3 regions of the Cobetia sp. PDI-23MA genome follow, and region 3 is predicted to be linked to each of the others. Evidence: predicted binding sites of a transcription regulator. Region 3 holds the regulator's gene; each other region holds the start of a gene.
What was found. The regulator LexA, encoded in region 3, represses DNA repair genes until DNA is damaged. The targets are predictions, from matches to a motif close to TACTGTNTANNTANACAGTA.
Positions count from the first base shown of each region.

Region 1: a site for LexA is predicted at 1,947-1,966, ahead of recN (DNA repair protein RecN). Genes of this name have one in related genera too.
Region 2: a site for LexA is predicted at 1,296-1,315, ahead of AC5WNJ_RS05105 (YqiA/YcfP family alpha/beta fold hydrolase). Genes of this name have one in related genera too.

Region 1 is NZ_CM183352.1:136,416-139,692, reverse strand. It holds gene dnaK (molecular chaperone DnaK) at 1-848, opposite strand, end outside; gene grpE (nucleotide exchange factor GrpE) at 1,052-1,675, opposite strand; gene recN (DNA repair protein RecN) at 2,052-3,277, shown strand, end outside.
Region 2 is NZ_CM183352.1:1,188,913-1,192,189, forward strand. It holds gene pgi (glucose-6-phosphate isomerase) at 1-1,201, shown strand, start outside; gene AC5WNJ_RS05105 (YqiA/YcfP family alpha/beta fold hydrolase) at 1,475-2,227, shown strand; gene parE (DNA topoisomerase IV subunit B) at 2,466-3,277, shown strand, end outside.
Region 3 is NZ_CM183352.1:951,629-954,905, forward strand. It holds gene topA (type I DNA topoisomerase) at 1-427, shown strand, start outside; gene AC5WNJ_RS04100 (DUF6586 family protein) at 427-906, shown strand; gene AC5WNJ_RS04105 (hypothetical protein) at 1,159-1,398, shown strand; gene lexA (transcriptional repressor LexA) at 1,574-2,203, opposite strand; gene AC5WNJ_RS04115 (TetR/AcrR family transcriptional regulator) at 2,762-3,277, shown strand, end outside.

The DNA.
Region 1 (3,277 bases), 820 kb from region 3:
AGGTTCACGTCGGTCTGCTGAGCGCTGGACAGTTCGATCTTGGCCTTCTCGGCGGCTTCCTTCAGACGCTGCATGGCGAGGTTGTCGCCGGACAGGTCGATACCACTGTCAGCCTTGAACTGGTCAACCAGGTAGTTGATCAGGTGCATGTCGAAATCTTCACCGCCCAGGAAGGTGTCGCCGTTGGTGGCGAGCACTTCGAACTGGGTCTCACCGTCGACGTCGGCGACTTCGATGATGGAGATATCGAAGGTACCGCCGCCCAGGTCGTAGACCGCGATGGTCTTGTCACCACGGGACTTGTCCATGCCGTAGGCGAGGGCTGCGGCAGTCGGCTCGTTGATGATGCGCTTGACGTCGAGACCCGCGATGCGGCCGGCGTCCTTGGTCGCCTGACGCTGGGAATCGTTGAAGTAGGCCGGCACGGTGATGACGGCTTCGGTGACTTCTTCACCGAGGTAGTCTTCCGCGGTCTTCTTCATCTTCTTGAGGATTTCCGCACTGATCTGCGGCGGCGCCATCTTCTTGTCTTTCACCTGCACCCAGGCGTCGCCGTTGTCGGCTTCGACAATCTTGTACGGCACCATTTTGATGTCTTTCTGAACCACATCATCCTTGAACTTGCGACCGATCAGGCGCTTGACCGCGAAGAGAGTGTTCTCCGGGTTGGTCACTGCCTGACGCTTGGCCGACTGGCCGACCAGAATCTCGCTGTCGTCGGTGTAAGCGATGATGGACGGTGTGGTGCGACCGCCTTCAGCGTTTTCGATGACCTTGGTTTTCTCGCCGTCGAGCACTGCCACACAGGAGTTGGTAGTACCCAAGTCAATACCGATGATGCGTCCCATAATCGTATACCTCGAATCTATTGCTAGCCTGAAAGATAAGTCTGGATGTCGGCACCTTGTGTCGGTACCTGAACTTGTTTCTCTAGATGGGGTCGCGTGTCAGGGTTTCAAGACCCGGCCGGGCAAATTTTCCCGGGCCGGATCGCCCTGAGCCCCCACAGGGCGCGATCCAACGCCTATCGGGCGTCGAGAGCGCGCAGGCCTCAGGAGGCCTTGCTGACTGCCACCATCGCCGGACGCACCAGGCGGCCATTGAGGGTGTAACCCTTCTGCATCACGTCGATGACGCTGTTCGGCTCCGCGTCCGGGGACGGCACCATGGCGACAGCCTGATGGTATTCCGGGTCGAAGGGCTCGCCGTGCGGATCCAGCTGCTCGACGCCTGACTTGTTCAGGGCATCCAGCTGCATTTTCAAGGTCATCTCGATGCCTTCGACGTGGGTCTTGGCCGCTTCGTCACCCGACATGGATTCCAGCGCCTTCTCGAGGGAATCCACCACCGGCAGCATTTCCTTGACGAACTTCTCCAGCGCGAACTTGCGCGCCTTCTCGGCGTCCTGCTCGGCACGACGGCGCGCGTTCTGCGCATCGGCAGCCGCGCGCAGCGCCTGGTCCTTGGCTTCCTTGACGGCCTGCTCAAGCTCTTCGACCTGGGCGGCCAGCATCTCGGCTTCCGGGTTGTCCACCAGAGAGCCTTCGCCGCCGGTATCGTCGGCATCCAGTACGTTGTCGATCACTTCACCTTCCGGCGTTTCCGGCTGCGGCTCGGCATCGCGAGCGGCACGCTGAAGCTCTTCATCCATCGGGGTCTGCGGGTCCTGAGCCATGCTGATCTCCTGCGGGCCGACGTCTGTGCGCCATTGCCCTGATTCGTGGCCTGCTGAGCCTGTCGCGAAGCATCACTCGCACTGGGCTGACAGACAGGCCATGAGTTGCCTTGAGAGGCAGCAAGGCCAGGCCATTGCTGCCGACTGAAAGTGTCAGTGCCTCTATATGGGGACAGCACATCGCTTCTCAAGCCTTGCCGCAGGCTTTTCTCCCCACTGAGCCCGGCATGGATTGAAGGCCACCCGAACGTGCTGTATAAAAAGCCATGCTCACTGTATAAACATACTGTATGGCGACACCGTAGCCCGCCCATCGAGTCCGGGTCCGCTGATGTTTCCCAGCACGGCGTACGTCAAAGCCCCCTCGGAGGTAGTCATGCTGCTGCAACTCGCCATCCAAGATTTTGCCATCGTCGAAACGCTGGAACTCGATTTCCGCCGCGGCATGACCGCCATCACCGGCGAGACCGGTGCCGGCAAGTCCATCCTGCTCGGCGCCCTCGGCCTGTGTCTGGGCGAGCGTGCCGATGCCGGCAGCGTGCGCCATGGCGCCGACCGCGCCGACCTCATCGCGCGTTTCGATATCAGTGAGCTTGGCGACGCCCGTCAGTGGCTGGATGAGCGCGAACTGGGCAGCGACGACTGCCTGCTGCGTCGCGTCATCACCGCCAGCGGCCGCTCAAAGGCCTGGATCAACGGTACGCCCTGCACCATCGCCGACCTTCGCGAGCTGGGCGAGCACCTGATCGACATCCACTCCCAGCACGCCCACCACTCCCTGCTCAAGGAAGAGACGCACCTGCGTCAGCTCGACGAATATGCGGGCTTGGAGACTCAGGCCGCCCAGCTGCGCGAGGACTTCCGTCACTGGCAGGAGGCGCATCGTCGTCTCAAGCGCATGAGCAATGATGGCGATGAAGTACGTGCGCGCCGCCAGCTGCTGCGCTATCAGGTCGAGGAACTCGATGAACTGGCGCTATGCGAAGGGGAACTGGAAGCCCTGGAGCAGGAGCAGGAAACGCTGGCCAATGCCGAGCAGATTCTGGCCGAGGCGCAGTCCGCCGCCGAGTGCTGTGATCACGACGAAGAAGGTGCACTGTCTCGCCTCAACCAGGCCCTGGCCCGCCTGGCGCATCTGCCGGGCAACGAGCACGGCTCACTGGCCAGTGCGCTGGGCATGCTCGAGGAAGCGCGCATCCAGATAGAGGAAGCCGCGCGTGAGCTGCACCGCTTCGTGGAAGTCACCGAACTCGACCCCGAGCGCCTCGCCTTCGTCGATGAGCGCCTGAGCCGCATCCATCAGATCGCGCGCAAGCATCATGTGATGCCGGACGAGCTGCATGGCCTTCATCAGCGCCTGCGCGAAGAACTCGATGGCCTGGGTGGCGATGAGGAGGCCATCGAAGCCTTGCGCGAAGAAGTGGCTCAGCGTCGCGAGGCCTGGAAGGGGCTGGCGAGTGAGGTGAGCGCCAGACGCGCCACTGCCGCCCCGCAACTGGCCAGCGACATCCAGGACCAGCTGGCCTTCCTCGGCATGGGCAAGGCCACCTTCGAGGTCGCCATCGAGGCGCGGGAGCGCCCGCAGCCCGAAGGCATGGAGCG
Region 2 (3,277 bases), 240 kb from region 3:
CCTCGGCCCATTGATGGTCTCCAGCGCCCTGAGCGATTGCCGCCCCAAGGACATCCACGAGATCGGCGTGCACTTCGCCTCGACCATGGATGGCTCCCAGCTGGCGGACTATCTGGAATCCTTCAGCCCGGAAACCACGCTGTTCATCCTGTCCTCCAAGTCATTCTCGACCATCGACACGCTATCCAATGCCCGCACCGCGCGCGACTGGCTGAAATCACGTCTCGACCCGGAAGGACGCCTGGAAGCGCTGATCAACCGTCAGCACTTCATCGGCGCTTCCGCCAAGCCGGAGAAGATGACCGAGTGGGGCATCGCACCGGAGCATCAGCTGCTGTTCTGGGATTGGGTCGGCGGCCGCTATTCGCTGTGGGGCACCATCGGTCTGCCCATCGCGCTCAACGTCGGCATGGACAACTTCCGTCGCCTGCTGGCCGGGGCGCATGAGCTGGATGAGCACTTCCGCACCGCGCCGCTGGAAGACAATCTGCCGGTGCTGCTGGCGCTGGCCGGGATCTGGAACAACAACTTCCTCGATATCCGCGCCCACTCCATCCTGCCCTACGACGGTCGTCTGGAGTACTTCGCCAGCTACCTCGAGCAGCTGGAGATGGAATCCAACGGCAAGTCGGTGACCAACGATGGCGAGATGATCGACTATTCGACCTGTCCGGTGCTGTGGGGCCAGCTGGGGCCGAACGCCCAGCACGCCTTCTATCAGCTGCTGCACCAGGGCACCCAGGCGGTCGAGTGTGACTTCATCGCACCGATGTGTCGTTATGATCATGTCGAGGACGCCGAGACGCGCGCCCACCTCAAGGCACAGCACCGCCTGACGCTGGCCAACTGCTTTGCCCAGTCACGTGTATTGATGCTTGGCGATGACGCCATCCCCGGTGATGAGGCGCAGCCGAACCACAAGCGCTACCGTGGCAATCAGCCGTCGACCACGCTATTGCTGGAAGCGCTGACACCGGAAACGCTGGGTGCGTTGATTGCGCTCTACGAGCAGAAGGTCTTCGTGCAGGCCACCATCTGGGACATCAATCCGTTCGATCAGTGGGGCGTGGAGCTGGGCAAGCAGATCGCCACCGCCACCGAAGCGACCATGACCACCGGCGAAGGCTTCGAGACGCTGGATGCCTCCAGCCGCGCGCTGATCGAAGCGGTGTGGGCCGCACAGGACCAGGACCCGCGCTGAACCCGCGGCGGAGGTGAGTGAGGGGGCGAGTGAGAGTGTGTGTGAGGGCATGCTGCCATGCCGTGCAAGACGAGCGGCGGCGCCAGTCGTCGCCCTCTGTTGATTTATACAGTATTCTCGCTATCCTATAAGCGAATCAATCGTTTACACTAGACAGCACGACGCGGACCGTCGAATACCCTGCTTCCAGCGTATGAACGCTCGAGAGATGCCCAGCCATCTTGAAGCGTGGGAGGGGCGGTGTCGCGGTCTGGCGTGTTGTCGGGAGTGCTGATGGCCAATTCCCTCTTTCCGTCAGATACGGCAGCGATGCACACCACCGCGCCCGTCAAGGGGCTGCTGTACCTGCACGGCTTCAATTCGGCCAGTTGTTCGCCCAAGGCGCGCTTGATGCAGCGCGCGGCAGAGCAGTTCGGCCTGCTGTGCGTGATGCCGGATATCCCCCCGGCGCCCGATGCGGGTCAGGCGGCGGTCAACGCAGCCTATCTCACGCTGTGTGAGCGCCTTGCGCTGGACCCCGCAGACCCTGCCTGTGATGACGCCATCATGGTGATCGGCAGTTCCATGGGCGGTTTTCTGGCCACCTGGCTGGTCGCGCGTGAGGCCGCACGCCTCGAGGGGCCGGCAGGCCCCTCTCAGAGCGTCTGGCGTCAGGGGCCGCGCAGTGTGCTGATCAATCCGGCCGTGCGTCCCGCGCGACTGGTCAGCGAATGGCTCGGTTCGGTGCATGCCAACCCCTATACCGGCGTGACGTTCACCGTCACCGAGGATTTCGGCCCCGGGCTGCTTGCATTGGAAGCGGAGCCTGTCACGGCGCAGCGCACCCTGGTGCTGTTGGCGACGGCCGATGAGACATTGGATGTCAATGATGCCGCAGGGCTCTATCAGGGAAGCCGCTTGATCATCACGCCGGGTGGCGATCACGGCTTTGCGCAGCTGGCGGAATATCTGCCGGCGATCATGGCGCATGGCGGACACCGGCTGGCCCCCGCCACCGCAGCGGCGATGCATGTCGCGCCGGACTAGCAGGTCACGTGGGTGGTGCTTTGTGCCAGGCCTGCCGCCACCTGCCACGACCTGGCTGGATACGGCATCTCCTGGCATGACATGGATTGCCACGATATGGATTGCCACGACATGGCAGGGCGTTCGATGCTGAACGCCAGGCGCCGGTCTCTCATTTTTCAGGAATCCGTTGTTCGTCTCGCGCACGTGAAATGGCGAGTCGGATGGCGGACGTCAACACCAAGGACACAAGGCTGCGATGAGTCAGTACAGCGCCAGTTCCATTGAGGTCCTCTCCGGCCTCGAACCGGTCCGCAAGCGGCCCGGCATGTATACCGACACTTCTCGGCCCAACCACCTGGCGCAGGAAGTCATCGACAACTCCGTCGATGAGGCGCTGGCGGGGCACGCGAAGGAAATCCGCGTGCGGCTGCTCGAGAATGGCGGTATCGAGGTCGGCGATGACGGTCGTGGCATGCCCACCGACATCCACCCCGAGCATGGCGTGACCGGCATCGAGCTGATCCTCACCAAGCTGCACGCGGGGGGCAAGTTCTCCCAGGACAGCTATCGCTTCTCCGGCGGCCTGCACGGCGTGGGCGTCTCGGTGGTCAATGCGCTGTCGACGCGTCTGGAAGTGGAAGTGTGCCGCGATGGCCTGCGTCAGCGCATCGCCTTCGAGAATGGCGAGAAGGTCGAGGAGCTGACCCGGATCGGCACCGTCGGCAAGCGCAATACCGGCACTCTGGTGCGCTTCTGGCCCGACGAGAACTACTTCGACAGCCCGCGCCTGGCGATGCCGCGTCTGCGCCACCTGCTGCGTGCCAAGGCCGTGCTGTGTCCGGGCCTCAAGGTCGTGCTCATCGAGACCGATGGCAGCGAGACGACCTGGCACTACGAGGATGGCCTGCGCGATTACCTGCTCGGCGCCACCGATGGCTTCGAACGCCTGCCGGAATCGCCCTTCGTCGGCCATTTCGAGGACGAGGAGCACGGGGTCGACTGGGCGATCCAGTGGCTGCCGGAAGGCGGCGAGCTGGTGCAGGAACCCTACGTCAACCTGATCCCCAC
Region 3 (3,277 bases):
CTGCACCAACGAGAATTGCAAGAACACCCGCAAGCTGCTCAAGTCCGGTGAAGTGGCGCCGCCGAAGATGGACCCGATTCCGATGCCGGAACTTGCCTGCGTCAAGGTCGAGGACCACTACGTGCTGCGCGATGGCGCCAGTGGTCTGTTCCTGGCGGCCAGCCAGTTCCCCAAGAATCGCGAGACGCGTCCGCCGCTGGTCAAGGAGCTCAAGGCGCACGCCGACGAGTTGCCGGAGAAGTATCACTTCATTCTCGAGGCCCCGGATCAGGACCCGGATGGACGTCCGGCACAGATTCGCTTCTCGCGCAAGGTCAAGGCTCAGTACGTCATGACCGATGAGGAAGGCAAGGCGACCGGCTGGAAGGCGACCTACGACAACGGCCGCTGGGTCGTCGAGGACAAGCGCAAGGGAGCCAAGAGCTGATGAGCCAGCGTGCCCGTACCAATCAGCTGCTGTATCAGGCCGAGTTGCTGCTGGCCCAATCAGCGGTCTCTGGCGACGATGAGCATGCCGTGGCGCGTCGCATGGCCGGTGAAGAGGGCGCGCTCGCCCTGCTGGAGCTGGCGCTGGCGTCATTGCTGGAAGAGTGTGCCGTGACGGCGCGCTGGCCAGAGGGTAGCTGGCGCGAGCGCCTGGCCACACCACCGACGCCCATTGCCGAGGTCGAGCAGCTGCGCAGCCTGCTTGAGCGTCCTGACAGCTGGTTGTCTGAGCTGATCGCGGATGTGACCCGTCTGCATGAAGAGGGTGGCGTCGCTCGCCGCGAGGAATCGCGTTCGCGGGGTGATGGTCTGATCATCGCGGCAGCCTCGAGCGCCTCGCTGGCCGAGCGTCTCAGCGCCGCCATCACGGCATTCAAGGCGCTGCTGCCGCAGCTGCGCGAGTCGAGTGTCGAGTGGTAGGTCAAGGCGTTGATCTGGTGCTGCACGCTGGTGGTGACTGGCGCATGGCAATCGGGTGACGTTTCGCCTTCACGGGTGCTAGACTGATTGCATTGTGGCAAGCCCTGCATTCTCCGGTACGACCATGGCTCTGGCTGTGGTCGTACTTTTTTCTGCGTCGCTGATGGCAACGCGGTGACGGGCTTGCCAGCCGTCGCGCTGACGATTACAACGACGCCGGTATCTCGCGAGATGCCGTGCAGGAGGAATGACGTGTCCGATCCCGCCGTACTTGAAATTGTGCAAATGGAAGATGGTGAAGTGATTCTGCGCGCCGCGGAAAGCGAAGGTGAGCCGCTGCTCAGCATTCGCATTTCGGACGAGGCCGCTGATCTGCTGCGTGACAATCGTTTCGAGGTCGCGCGTGAGATGATCGACCACGCCATCACCCGGACTCGACTCTGGGATGGGGAAGAAGACGAGGATGAGCAGTCAGAAGGCATCGTGCACTGATTCATCGCTCGTGCTTCACGCACAAAAAAACCCGCCTTGAGGCGGGTTTTTTTGTGCGATGCGTGCGGCTTTTCCGTTGCTCAGGGCTCTGCGAGAAAAGCTCTGCGAGAAAAGCCCTGATGGAAAAGTGCTGCTGGGCAACGCTAGGTTGCTCAAGGCGCAGCTGGTCAAGGCCTCAGTGCAGGCCACCATCGCGGATGACGCCTACCCCGAGACCCTCGATCTCCAGGCTGTCCGTGCGCAGATCGACCTTGATCGGCGAGAAGTCCTCGTTCTCGGCTTCCAGCCACACGTAGTGCCCGTCACGGCGGAAGCGCTTGACGGTGACTTCATCTCCCAGGCGTGCCACCACGATCTGTCCGTCACGCACGCTGGTGGTGCGATGCACGGCCAGCAGGTCGCCTTCCAGAATTCCCACATCCTTCATCGACACGCCGCGCACACGCAGCAGGTAGTCGGCAGCCGGCGAGAAGTAGTCGCTCGGCAGCGGGCAGTGACGGTCGATATGCTCGCTGGCAAGAATCGGGCTGCCGGCGGCCACTTCCCCGATCACCGGCAGACCATCGTTGGCGCTGTCGTCGACTTCAGCCAGCGACGGCACGCGAATGCCGCGTGAGGTGCCCGGCACCATCTCGATGGCGCCCTTGCGCTTGAGGGCACGCAGATGCTCCTCGGCGGCATTCGGCGAGCGGAAGCCCAGCGCCTGGGCGATTTCGGCCCGCGTCGGCGGGTAGCCAGAGGACTTGATGGTCTTGATGATGAAGTCGAAGACATCCTGCTGGCGCGGAGTAAGCGGCTGGGTCATGGCATTGCCTTTGGCCTGGGCGGCATCTTGAGCTGACGGCACGGGGTGTGCATCCATACAACTGTCATTGTATCCAGTCATGGCAGTCATGCAAGGCATCCTGGCTTGTGTGGAGGCCTCAAAGGGCAGGTAGTCGTCGAGATATCGCCGTCTGCCGACTTGGCTTGTCGATATCCAAGGCAAGCTGTCGCGAGGTCAATCCGGTGTGGCCCTGCGGGGGGGGGGGCTGTCACCGAGCACGACGAGTCCTTGAATCGGCACGGTCTGCATTGAAGGAATATCAGGCTCAGCTAAACCTCTGGCGTTTGAAACGCGAGAGAATTGTCAGTCATGGCATGGCGCGCTAGAATCAAAGTGTTTCAAACGGATGTTCGCCGATGGCAGTGTTCGGATGTGTCGTACTCACTTGTGTCGTACTCACGTGTGTCGTGATCAAACGAGCCGATATCGTACGTGGCCTTCCGGTGAACCTGCACCACCTCATGAGAGAGTCGCCGCGCGGCGCTTGCGTCGTGACCTACGACTCCAGTCCTCTTCTACCTGACAAGGGTTCCGCCCATGGCCCAGACCGATACCGTTACCCGCATCCTCGATACTGCCGAGGTGCTGTTCGCCGAGCGTGGTTTCGCCGAGACCTCACTGCGCAACATCACCAGCAAGGCCAAGGTCAATCTGGCGGCGGTGAACTACCACTTCGGCTCCAAGAAATCGCTGATCCAGGCGGTCTTCGCGCGCTATCTCGATCCGTTCAGTGAGCGTTTCCACGCGGCACTCGACAGTGTCGAGAAGCAATACGCCGGGCGTCAGGTGCCGCTGGAGGTCCTGCTGGAGGTGATGGCGCGTACCGTGCTGGAGGTGCCGGCCGAGCGCAACAGCCTGCGTACCTTCATGCGCCTGCTCGGGCTTGCCTACACCCAGGGTCAGGGCCACATGCGGCGCTATATTCGCGAGCACTACGGCACGGTCTTCAGTCGCTTCGCCGAGCTTTTGAAGCTGGCGACGCCTGATCTGCCGGACAACGAGCGCTTCTGGCGCCTGCACTTCATGCTCGGCAGCGTGATCTTCACCTTCTCG